Regions from separate parts of the Clostridium sp. SY8519 genome, predicted to be linked through region 1. Evidence: predicted binding sites of a transcription regulator. Region 1 holds the regulator's gene; each other region holds the start of a gene.
What was found. Region 1 encodes Rex, which represses fermentation and respiration genes when NADH is low (regulators of the CRP and FNR family bind a similar motif). Its sites were predicted from a motif close to ATTGTTAANNNNTTAACAAT; they were not measured.

Region 1 (3,152 bases):
CAGTCCGGGACCGATGGCCGCCGCGTCTGCCCAGCCGCACAGTTCCTGAAAATCTAGGGATTCGCACCCCTCCTCGTCATATACGGTCAGGATCGCGCCCGGCACTGCGGTCTGCAGGGGGATGCGATTGCATTCCGGCGTCAGGATACGCACCAGGCCGCAGCCCGCCGCATATGCCGCCCGGGCTGCCAGGATCGCGGCTCCGGCCATATTGCGGCTGCCGGCCGCCAGAAGCACCCGTCCGCAGGATCCTTTGTTGGAGTCATTGCGGCGTTCCGGCATCCGAACCAGGTCATTTTTCTCCATGCTCCAGGCATCCGGCGAATGTCCCAGGAGACTTCGATGATCAATGCCGATCTCCGCACGGATCAGACGGCCGCAGCAGGCGGCTCCGGGATAGAGCAGCTGCCCCATCTTGTAAAATCCCATAGTTACCGTAGCATCCGCGCGAAACGCGCACCCCATAACCTGTCCTGTGTCCGCATGGATCCCCGACGGGATATCCACTGCGATTTTTCTGGCTTTACTGTCATTCAGCCGGCGAATCAGCTCCGCGTATCTTCCGGAAACCGGTCGGCTTAGCCCGATGCCGAACAGGCTGTCCAGCAATACCGTCCATCTGCCCGGGGGATATTCCGTATGGATCGGGATCCCGTATTTTTCCGCGATGGAAAGCTGGCGGCCGCATTCCGTGCTGGCATGTTCCCTGTTTCCTGCGAAATAAATTTCCGCGTGATATCCGGCCAGACACAGCAGCCTGGCGGCGGCAATTCCGTCGCCTCCGTTGTTTCCGCTGCCGCAGACAGCCAGAATACGATCCTTTTCCCGATCCGCTGTATGAATGATATACTCTGCGATTTTCAGTGCGGCACGCTCCATCAGAACCGGTGAAATCACACCGAAGTATTCCATCGTACTGCGATCACACTGCTGCATGGTGCTGCCTGAAAGAATTTCCTGCATCGCTGCCTCTCTTTCCGACACTCTTTGTAAGATGCTTGCTTTCCTGCCGTTTTCGTACGGCCATGGCCCCCTTTTTCCAAAAATCCGTCAGGACTGGCGCTCTTTGTCTGTAATCAGATAGGACAGATGCATCAGACTGTCGGACAGATGCACGGATTCAATCGTCACGTCCTCCGGCAGGTCCATTTCCATATGGGCAAAATTCCATATGGCCTTGATCCCCAGGGCGATCACATGCTCCGCCGCTTCTCTGGCATAGGCCTTCGGCAGGGTCAGTGCTGCCACATGCACCGGGGTTGACTTTACAAACTCATCCAGTTCTTCCATCATATGGATTTCAACACCGCCGGATTTTTTTCCCTTCAGTGCCGGATCCACATCAAAGAGCGCCACTACTTCAAACCCTCTTTTTTTGAAATTGGAATAATTGGCGAGTGCCTGGCCCAGATGTCCGGAACCGATGATAATCATATTATGCGTATGGTCAATTCCAAGAATTTTGCCGATTTCATCATGAAGATACTGCACATTGTACCCATATCCCTGCTGGCCGAATTCTCCGAAATTGTTCAGATCCTGACGGATCTGGGATGCAGTGACTTTCATTCTTCTGCTTAATTCTCCGGATGAAATACGTTCGGTTCCCTCTTCCAATAACTCTGTCAGATACCGATAGTATCGCGGCATCCTGCGTATTACCGCAGGAGAAATCTGTTTATCCACTTGTCGTCTACCTCCGTTATCATGTAAAGATTATAGCAGAATTTCCTGTTGATTACGACATGAGACTTTCCCATGTTTCGTAACAGGTCTCCAGCTCTTCCTTTAATTCCTGCTGCTGCGCGCTCAGCTCATTCAGCTTCGCGGAATTTTTCGCCGTTTCCGGGTCCATAAACAGCTGGTCAATCTGCCCGATCTTCTCTTCCAGTTCTGAAATCCGTTCTTCCACGTTCCGGATTTCCCGTTCCTGTTTTTTCCTGGCTGCTTTCTGTGCCTTCTGATCCGCGTAATCTTCTTTTCCGGAATTTTCCTCGGATTGGGCAGCAGATGAAGCTTCCGCCGCGGCAGTCTCTGTTTCGCCGCCAAACACAGCCTGTTCGTTGACTTCCCTTTTTTCTGCGAAATAATCGTAATTTCCGATATAGTTTACCAGCGCATGTCTGGTCAGGTGCAGAATTCTCGTAGCCACCCGGTTAATAAAATACCGGTCGTGGGACACAAACAAAACGGTCCCCTCATATCTGCGCAGGGCGGATTCCAGAATTTCTTTCGACTCAATGTCCAGATGGTTCGTAGGCTCATCCAGAATCAGGAAATTCGCGTCAGAAAGCATCAGCTTCGCCAGGGAAAGGCGTCCCCGCTCCCCGCCGCTCAAATCAGCGATCCTCTTAAAGACATCATCCTCGGTAAAAAGGAATGCCGCCAGCACATTCCGGATCTTTGTCTCCGTCATATGCGGATACGCATCGGAAAGTTCTTCAAACAGGGTCTTTTCGTCATGCAGTTCCTGCTGCTCCTGATCATAGTACCCGATGGTTACATTGGTTCCCAGGCGGAAGCTCCCGGCATCCGCCGGCAGCTTCCGGTTCAGAATTTTCAGGATCGTCGTCTTTCCCGTTCCGTTCTGGCCGATCAGCGCGACCCGCTCTCCCCGTTTGATCTGAAAATCAATGGAAGAAAACAGCGTGTGGCTGCCAAAGAACTTGCTTAATCCCTCCACATCCAGCACATCATTTCCGCTGATGACCTCCGGCTGAAGGGTCAGAGTCATTCCGCCCTTTTCTTCCTCCGGTTTTTCCAGACGCTGTATTTTATCCAGCGCTTTCTGCCTGCTTTCCGCCCGCTTAACAGATTTCTCCCGGTTAAAGGACTTCAGTTTGTCGATCACCTGCTGCTGCCGGGCAATTTCCCGCTGCTGATTCATGTAAGCGCGGATCTGCTCTTCTCTGCGCTGTTCTGCCTTTTTCGCGTATTCGGAATAATTCCCCTTATATACATGGGCCGCATGACAGCTGATCTCCACGACTTTGGACACCACCCGATCCAGAAAATAACGGTCATGGGCAACAATGATCACCGTTCCTTTATAGTTCAGGAGAAAATTTTCCAGCCAGTTGATGGATTCAATGTCCAGGTGGTTTGTGGGCTCATCCAGCAGAAGGAGATCCGGCTGCGTCACCAGCAGCCGG
Region 2 (3,152 bases), 750 kb from region 1:
CTATACCGGACGCCTGGCACAGGCGCTCCACGTGGTGGGACTGATCAACATCCAGTTTATCGTGATGCATGACGAGGTATATGTGATCGAGGTAAATCCCCGTTCTTCCAGAACGGTACCTTATATCAGCAAGGTAACCGGTATTCCCATCGTCGATCTGGCAGCACGTGTCATTATGGGTGAGACCATACGCGGCATGGGATATGAGCCGGGACTGGCACCGGAGGCGGATTATATTGCCATCAAGATGCCCGTCTTCTCCACAGAGAAGCTGCGGGGCGCAGAGATCAGCCTGGGACCGGAGATGAAATCCACCGGCGAATGTCTGGGCATTGCAAAGAATTTCAACGAAGCGCTGTACAAGGCATTTCTCGGCGCCGGCGTCCGTCTGCCGAAATACAAGCAGATGATTATGACGGTCAGAGACGCGGACAAACCGGAGGCAGTGGGAGTCGCAAAGCGGTTTGAAAAGCTTGGCTACCGGATCTACGCCACCAGGAGTACGGCCCGTTATCTGCAGGAGCACGGCGTGGATGCCCGTCAGGTAAACAAGATCTCACAGGAATCTCCTACGGTAATGGACCTTCTGCTGGGACATAAAATCGATCTTGTCATCGACACACCGACCCAGGGACGGGACAAGAGCCGGGACGGATTCCTGATCCGGCGTACGGCTATTGAGACGGGAATTAACTGCCTGACTTCCATGGATACCGCGAACGCCCTGGCCCGCAGCCTGGAGACCGCGCAGGATTCCATGACCATGATTGATATCGCAAAAGTAAAAAATCTGTAAGCAGAGCGCAGCAGAGCCGCCGGAGTTTCCCCGGTGTCTCTGCTGTATTTTTTATGGCCCGCTGCGGCATCTGACTGCAAAATATAAGAATCTTCTCATTTCATATAAAGAAACACTCAGCGAAAGTAAAAAAGCAGGTCTGGCACACATATTGCAAATGCGCTTAAACACTGGAAAAATCGATTTTGTACAGGATTAAGTTCAATAAAATCATCTTGTACAATTGCAATAAGATAGGGAAAGTGGTATTATTATTTCCAGATAGAATGTTAAATAATTATCAGAGTTTGCATGTGATCTCTTGAAACTAGTTAACAAAAAGCAGGCAGAATATTGCCGTTTCTTATTCGATTTTGCCAAAAGTCGAGTTGCATATTTGCGGTTGAAGTGGTAGTATTTATATGTCTAGCGTTGGTCTGTGCTGCAAAGTGCGGATCAGGTAAAAAGTTCAAAAAGGAGAGAAGAATAATGGCAAACAAAGTTGTATTAGCAGGCGCATGCCGTACTGCTATCGGTAAAATGGGTGGACAGTTTGGTAATACTCCGGCAGTAGAGCTGGGATCTGTTGTTATCAAAGAAGCAGTGAACCGCGCCGGCATCAAACCTACCGATGTAGATGAGGTAATGATGGGCTGTGTTATCCAGGCTACCCTGGGACAGAACCCGGCACGTCAGGCGTCCGTAAAAGCCGGTATCCCGGTTGAGACACCTGCATTTACCCTGAATGTAGTTTGCGGTTCCGGTCTGAAATGTGTGAACGAAGCAGCCAACATGATCATGGCTGGCCAGGCAGACGTAGTTGTTGCAGGCGGTATGGAGAGCATGTCCATGGCACCTTTCGCACTGCCGAAAGCACGTTTCGGATACAGAATGTTCAACAATACCTTAGTTGACTGCATGGTTAACGATGCACTGTGGGATGCATTTAACAACTATCATATGATGATTACCGCAGAGAATATCTGCGATCAGTGGAAACTGACCCGTGAGGAACTGGATGAGTTCGCAGCAGCTTCTCAGCAGAAAGCAGTAGCAGCTCAGGAGAACGGCGCATTCAAAGATGAGATCGTTCCGGTTCCGGTTAAGAAGAAAAAAGAAACCGTTATGGTAGATACCGATGAGGGACCTCGTCCGGGCACAACCGCAGAAAGCCTCAGCAAGTTAAAATGCTGCTCCGGCAAAGAAGGCGGACTGGTTACAGCAGGTAACGCTTCCGGTATCAACGACGGCGCTGCTGCAGTCGTTCTGATGAGCGAAGAGAAAGCAAAAGAGCTCGGCGTAAAACCGATGGCTACTTTCGTAGCAGGCGCACTGGCTGGCTGCGATCCTAAGATCATGGGTATCGGACCTGTTCCGGCTACCAAGAAAGCATTAAAGATCGCCGGCCTTACAATGGATGACCTGGGACTGTATGAAGCAAACGAAGCATTCGCTGCTCAGTCTGTTGCAGTAGGCAAAGAGCTTGGCTTTGACCCTGCAAAATTAAACGTAAACGGCGGCGCAATCGCGCTCGGACATCCGGTTGGAGCTTCCGGATGCCGTATCCTTGTAACACTGCTGCATGCGATGGCTAAGAGACCGGAAGTAAAATACGGTCTGGCTACTCTGTGCATCGGCGGCGGCATGGGCTGCGCTACCATCGTAGAAAGAGCATAATTTCATTCGAATCAGAATGTAAGATACGATTCAGATGACAGAACGGGGGAGTCCTGACCCGGGCTCCCCTTACTCTGAATCCTGCAAAGTATACAGGATCAGCGCTTGTTCGGTGAGGATAAGAATTTATTCTGTCATAGGACGGAATCCTGCGGGATTCCGTATTATGAGAGCGTAGGTTTGTTCCGGTTGCATTTAACTGCCTCCGCAGTTAATGATATATGACTTTAAAAAAATTTATATTTTAAGGAGGACTTCAGAATGAAAGTTGGAGTAATTGGCGCAGGAACAATGGGCAGTGGTATTGCTCAGGCATTTGCAACAACCGAAGGATATGAAGTATATCTGTGTGACATCAATGATGAATTTGCGGCAAATGGCAAGAAAAAGATTGAGAAATCTCTTACCAAATTAGTAAGCAAAGGAAAAATGGAAGAAGCTGCAAAAGATGCAGTTCTTGCAAAAATCACTACAGGTACCAAAGATATTTGTACAGAGGCTGACCTGATCGTTGAGGCAGCTCTGGAAGTAATGGAAATCAAACAGCAGACATTCAAAGAGCTGCAGGACATCGTTCCGAAGACCTGTATGTTCGCAACCAACACCTCTTCCCTGTCCATCACAGAGATCGGCGCTGGTCTGGACCGTCCGGTAATCGGCATGCATTTCTTCAATCCGGCTCCTGTAATGAAACTGATTG
Region 3 (3,152 bases), 460 kb from region 1:
AACGGGAGGCAGCAAGATGAACAAAAGGCAGACAGAAGAGGCGCTCCGCAGAACCCAGGAAATCCTGCAGAAGTTCTACCAGAAAGATCTCGGCCCTGTATTTTCTTACTGTTCGATCGATGTTACCTGGATCGGTTCCCGCAGGGATCAGCGCAGGGATCAGTTTGAAATAGGAATGCGGGCCTTCCGGGACAGTGTGGAAAGATATTCCCGGCAGATTACGGCGGCCCACATGACCAACCAGGAGTTTCTGATTGCGCAGAACAGCGGCAAAACATGTACCGTCATCGGCAGATATCAGATGCTCAGCGATGAAAACGAGGAAGAGATCGCCATCGGTTCCCGCAGGTGTGTCATGGTCTGGGAACTGATTAACAATCTGCTGAAAGTAAAACATCTGTGCATTTCCAGCCCGCTGGATGAGTGGGAGTCCTGTGACAGAGAGAACCGGGACGCCATGCTGGGCGCAGCTGCCAAAGAATACGCGGAGCGGCGTGCCGGCAGAATGTCTTCGGATGTGCGGATCGTATTTACCGATAAGGACGGGGTGGTGCATTTTCTGCATCCCAATGAGGTCCTGTATTTTATGGCAGACCGCAAGCATACGGTTGTGCATACGGTGGACGGCGATCTTTCCGCCAGGGACAATCTGGCGGTGTTTCGTCAGAGCGTGGGCGAGTCCCGTCCGTTTCTGCAGATTCACAGAGGATATATTATTAATGTAAACTTTATCTCACAGATTCGCCCCTATCAGGTGATTATGCAGGATGACAGCCTGGTGCCGATTCCGCTGAAACGATACACCGAGACAAAACGGCGGATCCGTGATATGTTTGAATAAAGTAAGCAGCCCCTTTTTCTGACGGCAGTTCCGGGATGTTGTATTTCCCCCACAGCATCCCGCGGGCTGCCTTTTTTCAGCAAAAAAATCCGTATCGACCAGTCAGCGGCCGATACGGATTTCGTGATTCAGGCTTTGGCGTCTGTCCTTGCGACATGCATCACAAGATCAATGACTTTGTTGGAATAGCCCCATTCATTATCATACCATGCGATCAGTTTTACAAAAGTATCGTCCAGCATGATTCCGGCTTTCTCATCGAAGATACAGGTGTTGTAATTGCCCCGCAGGTCGGCGGAAACAATTTCATCGTTGTTATATTCGATGATGCCTTTCATGGTGGTTTCGGAAGCTTTGCGGACTGCGTCGCAGATGGCTTCGTAGGTAGCCGGGGTCTTTAATTCTGCTGTCAGATCCACGACAGAGACATCGTTGCTGGGCACCCGGAAGCTCATGCCGGTCATCTTGCCGTTCAGTTCCGGAATTACTTTGCCCACTGCCTTGGCTGCGCCGGTGGTGGACGGAATGATGTTGTTGAATACGGAACGTCCGGTTCTCCAGTCACGGCCGCCGTTGGAATCCACAGGCTTCTGCTTGGATGTGGAAGCGTGGATGGTGGACATCAGCGCCTTTTCGATGCCGAAGGTATCATGGATGACTTTCGTCAGCGGTGCAAGACAGTTGGTGGTGCAGCTTGCGTTGGAGACAATAGTCATAGTAGCCGGATCGTAGTCGTTGTGGTTTACGCCCATGACGAACGTTGGGATACCGTCACTTTTGGCGGGGGCTGTCAGGATGACTCTTTTGGCTCCGCCGTTGAAATGTTTGGAAGCTGCTTCTTTGGTAAGGAATTTTCCGGTGGACTCAATGACGTATTCCGCACCGCAGCCGGCCCAGTCGATATCTGCCGGATCATCTTCACTGAAGACCCGGATGTCTTTTCCGTTGATCCGGATACCGGTATCGGTAGCTTCTACGTCACCCTGGAAACGGCCGAATACAGAATCGTATTCTACCTGATATGCCATTCTCTTAAAGTCTGCGTTGTGAATGTTGATGCCGCAGATCTCAATATCTGCTGTATCGCTTCGCTCCTCCAGGCTGCGAAGAATCACCCGCGCAATCCGGCCAAATCCATTGATGCCTACTTTAATCGTTCCCATTGGTAAAAACCTCCTTTAAATTTGTGCCATCGGATGGCACGTTTTACCTGATTAGAGAAAAAAATCCCATCTCCAGCATGTATCATACCATTCTTTTTCATATTTTTCAGCGATTATACTAAAAAATACATAATTCTGTTGAAAAAAATTGTAAACTTTGTTAAAAAGTTATCAAAAATGGCAAAAAGGGGAGTTTTATACAACGGGCAGAGGTGCGGGAGATCAGTCCTGTCTGCTCAGCCGGATATATTCCAGGGCGCTTTCCTGATTCTCCTGAATTTCCCGGGCGGTCAGAGGGCGGATGATTTTTGCCGGGAAACCCATGACCAGTGAATTGTCCGGAATCACGGTATGCTGGGTCACCAGCGCCCCTGCGCCGATCAGACAGTTTTTGCCGATGACCGCGCCGTTTAACAGGATGCTGCCCATGCCTACCAGGGTGTTGTCACCGATCCGGCAGCCATGGAGGACGGCTCCGTGTCCTACTGTGACATGGTCCCCAAGCACCACCGGCGCGCCTGCGTCCACATGGATCACACAGCAGTCCTGAATGTTGGTGCCCCGGCCGATGGTAATGGTATCGTCTTCTGCGCGGAGCACGGCGTTGTACCAGATGCTGCTGTCCGCACCGATGGTGACCCGGCCTTTCACGATACTGCCTTCTTTCAGAATTACGGATGGATCAATCACTGGCATAGTTTATCCTCACTTTCTGTTTGTATCCCGTCCTGCGGTATTGCTGCAATTCCAGTCGGATCCGATGACGGAGGTCTGGCAATGCATTTCTATTATGAAACAGCAGAAGCAGAAAGAAAACCCCGTTTTTCTGAAAACGGAGCGCAGCGGGATCGGATAAAACGGTGCGGATGCGTTATTTCGCGCCATGGACATCATGCGGAAAGAGGTGTATGCTTAGGGAGAAAAATACAGGATCTGCGCAACCTGATAGCCGGATGCTGTATTTTAAGAGATTAAAAATAAAAAGGGAGGAAATCGATAATGGAAAGAAGATTTGGGAAAATCAGAAAGGCAGGAATCGTGTTCCTCTGTGCGGGAGTAGTGGTGGCAGCCGGAGTGCCGGTATCCACTGTGCATGCGCAGGAAGCGGCCGCAGGACAGAAGATGGCGGTTACACGCGCCGCATCCGG
Region 4 (3,152 bases), 140 kb from region 1:
CGCTTACCTTTTACGTCAATATCATCTACAGTAAGTTTATTTAACATAATCACTGCTCTCCTTTTTTTGAATTCTCTGGTCTCTGTTTCTGTCGTACAGTCGCTCTTTTTATTTTCTCATTATCCCCGGGCAATGTCAAATCCTTCGCAGGAAAATCCAGGATTGAAATGCGTTCCCGCACCGAATCTTTCTTCCGCACGAAAATCCACTTTTCCGGCAGCAAAATCCGAAAATCGGACGGCCGCACCGCATAAAAAACGAGGGTGTGCATATCTTTCCTATACGCAGCACCCCCGCAAGAATCACAGAAATCTTATTATTTCAGACCTGCGAAATATTTGATTGTACGTACCATCTGGCTGGTGTAGCTGTTTTCATTGTCATACCAGGATACTACCTGTACCTGCGTCATGCCGTTGCCTAACGGCAGAACCATGGTCTGGGTCGCATCGAACAGAGAGCCATAGGTCATACCGATGATATCGGAAGATACGATCTCCTCGTCATTGTAGCCATAAGACTCATTGGCAGCGGCCTTCATCACCTGGTTGATCTCATCCACGGTAACTTCCTTATCTACCACTGCATTCAGGATGGTAGTAGAACCGGTCGGGGTAGGAACACGCTGTGCGGCGCCGATCAGTTTGCCTGCCAGTTCCGGAATTACCAGGCCGATTGCCTTTGCGGCGCCGGTGCTGTTCGGAACGATATTCACTGCTGCTGCACGGGAACGTCTCAGATCGCCTTTTCTCTGCGGTCCGTCCAGAGTCATCTGATCACCGGTATAGGAATGAATGGTGCACATAATTCCGGATTTGATCGGGGCGAAATCATTCAGCGCCTGTGTCATGGGAGCCAGGCAGTTGGTGGTGCAGGAAGCTGCGGAAATGATGGTGTCATCTTTGGTCAGTGTTTCATGGTTTACGTTATATACAATAGTAGGAAGGTCATTGCCTGCCGGTGCGGAAATAACGACTTTCTTCGCGCCTGCATTAATATGCGCCTGTGCTTTCTCTTTGGATGTGTAGAAACCGGAACACTCCAGAACTACATCAACATCCAGCTTACCCCACGGGCAGTTGTTTGCGTCCGGTTCTGCGTAGATGTGGATCTCTTTGCCTTCTACCTCAATATAATCTTCTCCGTATTTAACAGTCTCAGCATACTGATATCTGCCCTGTGTAGAATCGTATTTCAGCAGATGCGCCAGCATCTTCGGGCTGGTAAGATCATTGATAGCTACCACTTCATAACCCTCTGCGCCGAACATCTGACGGAAAGCAAGACGACCGATACGACCAAAACCATTAATTGCAACTTTTACTGACATGTTGATTCCTCCTACCTTTTCTCTATTCTTGTCTGTTTTTGTTTTTGTTAAATTATTATCAATCTTTTACACTGACATAATAATACCTTTTGCAAAATAATGCAACTATTTTTTTGCATTTTTTTGTATTGCTTTTTATGCGCCTTGTTCCGAAATATCCTCTGTGTTAAAATCAGAGGGATTGCAAAGGAGGTTTTACCCATGTACTGGGATACACATATGCACACAAATTTTTCCGGAGACAGCGACGCCCTGCCGCAGGACATGGTTCAAGCCGCCATCACCCGCGGTCTCTCCGGCATCTGCCTCACGGACCACGAGGATCTGGATTATCCCTATGATGACGTGAACTTTGACCTGGATCTCGCTGCATACGAACAGGCGGTGCGGCAGCTGCAGGGCGCGTACGGCAGACAGATTGAGATTCTCTACGGCATTGAGCTGGGTCTGCAGCCTCATCTGGCGGACCGGCATTCCGCCATTGTCTCATCCCACGCCTATGATTACGTCATCGGCTCTTCCCACCTGGTGCACGGCAAAGATCCGTATTATCCGTCCTATTATGAAAACCGTACGGAACGGGAGGCCTATGAGGAATACTTCCGCTCCATTCTGGAAAACATCTCCGCCTGGAAGGGCTTCGACGTGTACGGACATATCGACTATGTGGTGCGCTATGGCCCGAACCGGGATGCGGATTACAGCTATGCCGCCTACCGGGAACTCATTGATCCGATTCTCACTGCCTTAATCGACGCCGGCAAGGGCATCGAAGTCAACACCGCCGGCTGGAAATACGGACTGTCCCAGCCAAATCCCTGCACCGATATTCTGCGCCGCTACCGGGAGCTGGGCGGCGAAATCATTACCACCGGGGCCGATGCCCACAAATCGGAACACATTGCCTATGATTTTCAGCGTCTTCCGGATCTGTTAAAAAGCTGCGGATTCCGCTACTATACTGTATTCCGGCAGCGCAGGCCGGTCTTCCTTCCGCTTCCGTAAAACCATGAAAAATCTCTGCAGGAAAACTATTAAAATATCAGCTCTTATATAAAAAGCCGCAGTTCTGTCTTCGAAAAGGATCTGTCTCCTTTGCCGCCCCGGTGAAGGGATCCGTCCAGAACTGCCGGCTTTTTTTCTACTCTCTTATCCGATTTTTCTAATTGCTTCGCTTTCCTTAGATGTGCTTATGCTTATCTCCGCACTGCAGCTGCAGAAGAAAAAGCGCCCAGGCATCGCCTGCCGTTGTAATTCTTCGCGCCGCGCACTTTATAGTAGTACGTAACTCCTGCTTTTCCTGTGGTGTCTTTCCAGGACGCCGTCCTGGTGTTTTTGACGCAGCGGAACCCGGTAGCGCTGCTCGTGGAGCGATAAACTTTATAATACGCTGCCGAAGTTTTCTTCCAGGACAGTTTTACGCCGGAAGCACCTGCAGACACGCCCCGCAGGTCACGGATTTTCGGTGTCGGATACTTGACCATGCTCCTGCTTACATAGTATACAGAAGATCCGTATTTTACCTTTGCCCAGGCAGCCCCATGCTTATCACTGGTCCAGCGTACAAACTGCAGTTTTGTGCCCTTTTTCACAGACTTCCGGACACGATATGCGGTTCCCGCGCCTGACCGAAGATGTGTCTTGCTGCGGGCTACCAGATGGAAGCTGTTGGTCTGGCTGGTGGAAGCTGACAGTATCCCGCTTGTTTTTCCGTAGACACGGCTGCCGTCTTCCTTTGTCTGGTATGCGCGAACCTTAAAGTAATATTCCCGGTCGCTCTTAAGCCCGTTCAGCGTAAAAGCTGTGCCGGAAACATCCGTAT

Region 2: the regulator Rex is predicted to act here: its motif matches at 1,062-1,081, upstream of CXIVA_RS08515 (acetyl-CoA C-acetyltransferase).
Region 3: the regulator Rex is predicted to act here: its motif matches at 2,161-2,180, upstream of gap (type I glyceraldehyde-3-phosphate dehydrogenase).
Region 4: the regulator Rex is predicted to act here: its motif matches at 1,374-1,393, upstream of gap (type I glyceraldehyde-3-phosphate dehydrogenase).

The regions. Positions count from the first base shown of each region.
Region 1 is NC_015737.1:2,568,086-2,571,237, forward strand. It holds gene CXIVA_RS11865 (bifunctional ADP-dependent NAD(P)H-hydrate dehydratase/NAD(P)H-hydrate epimerase) at 1-963, opposite strand, end outside; gene CXIVA_RS11870 (redox-sensing transcriptional repressor Rex) at 1,051-1,686, opposite strand; gene abc-f (ribosomal protection-like ABC-F family protein) at 1,739-3,152, opposite strand, start outside.
Region 2 is NC_015737.1:1,819,376-1,822,527, forward strand. It holds gene carB (carbamoyl-phosphate synthase large subunit) at 1-796, shown strand, start outside; gene CXIVA_RS08515 (acetyl-CoA C-acetyltransferase) at 1,265-2,452, shown strand; gene CXIVA_RS08520 (3-hydroxyacyl-CoA dehydrogenase NAD-binding domain-containing protein) at 2,714-3,152, shown strand, end outside.
Region 3 is NC_015737.1:2,105,517-2,108,668, forward strand. It holds gene CXIVA_RS09850 (LytTR family DNA-binding domain-containing protein) at 17-841, shown strand; gene gap (type I glyceraldehyde-3-phosphate dehydrogenase) at 970-2,004, opposite strand; gene CXIVA_RS09860 (gamma carbonic anhydrase family protein) at 2,227-2,700, opposite strand; gene CXIVA_RS09870 (Ig-like domain-containing protein) at 3,004-3,152, shown strand, end outside.
Region 4 is NC_015737.1:2,712,253-2,715,404, forward strand. It holds gene CXIVA_RS12550 (phosphoglycerate kinase) at 1-47, opposite strand, end outside; gene gap (type I glyceraldehyde-3-phosphate dehydrogenase) at 317-1,330, opposite strand; gene CXIVA_RS12565 (histidinol-phosphatase HisJ family protein) at 1,532-2,335, shown strand; gene CXIVA_RS12570 (GH25 family lysozyme) at 2,527-3,152, opposite strand, start outside.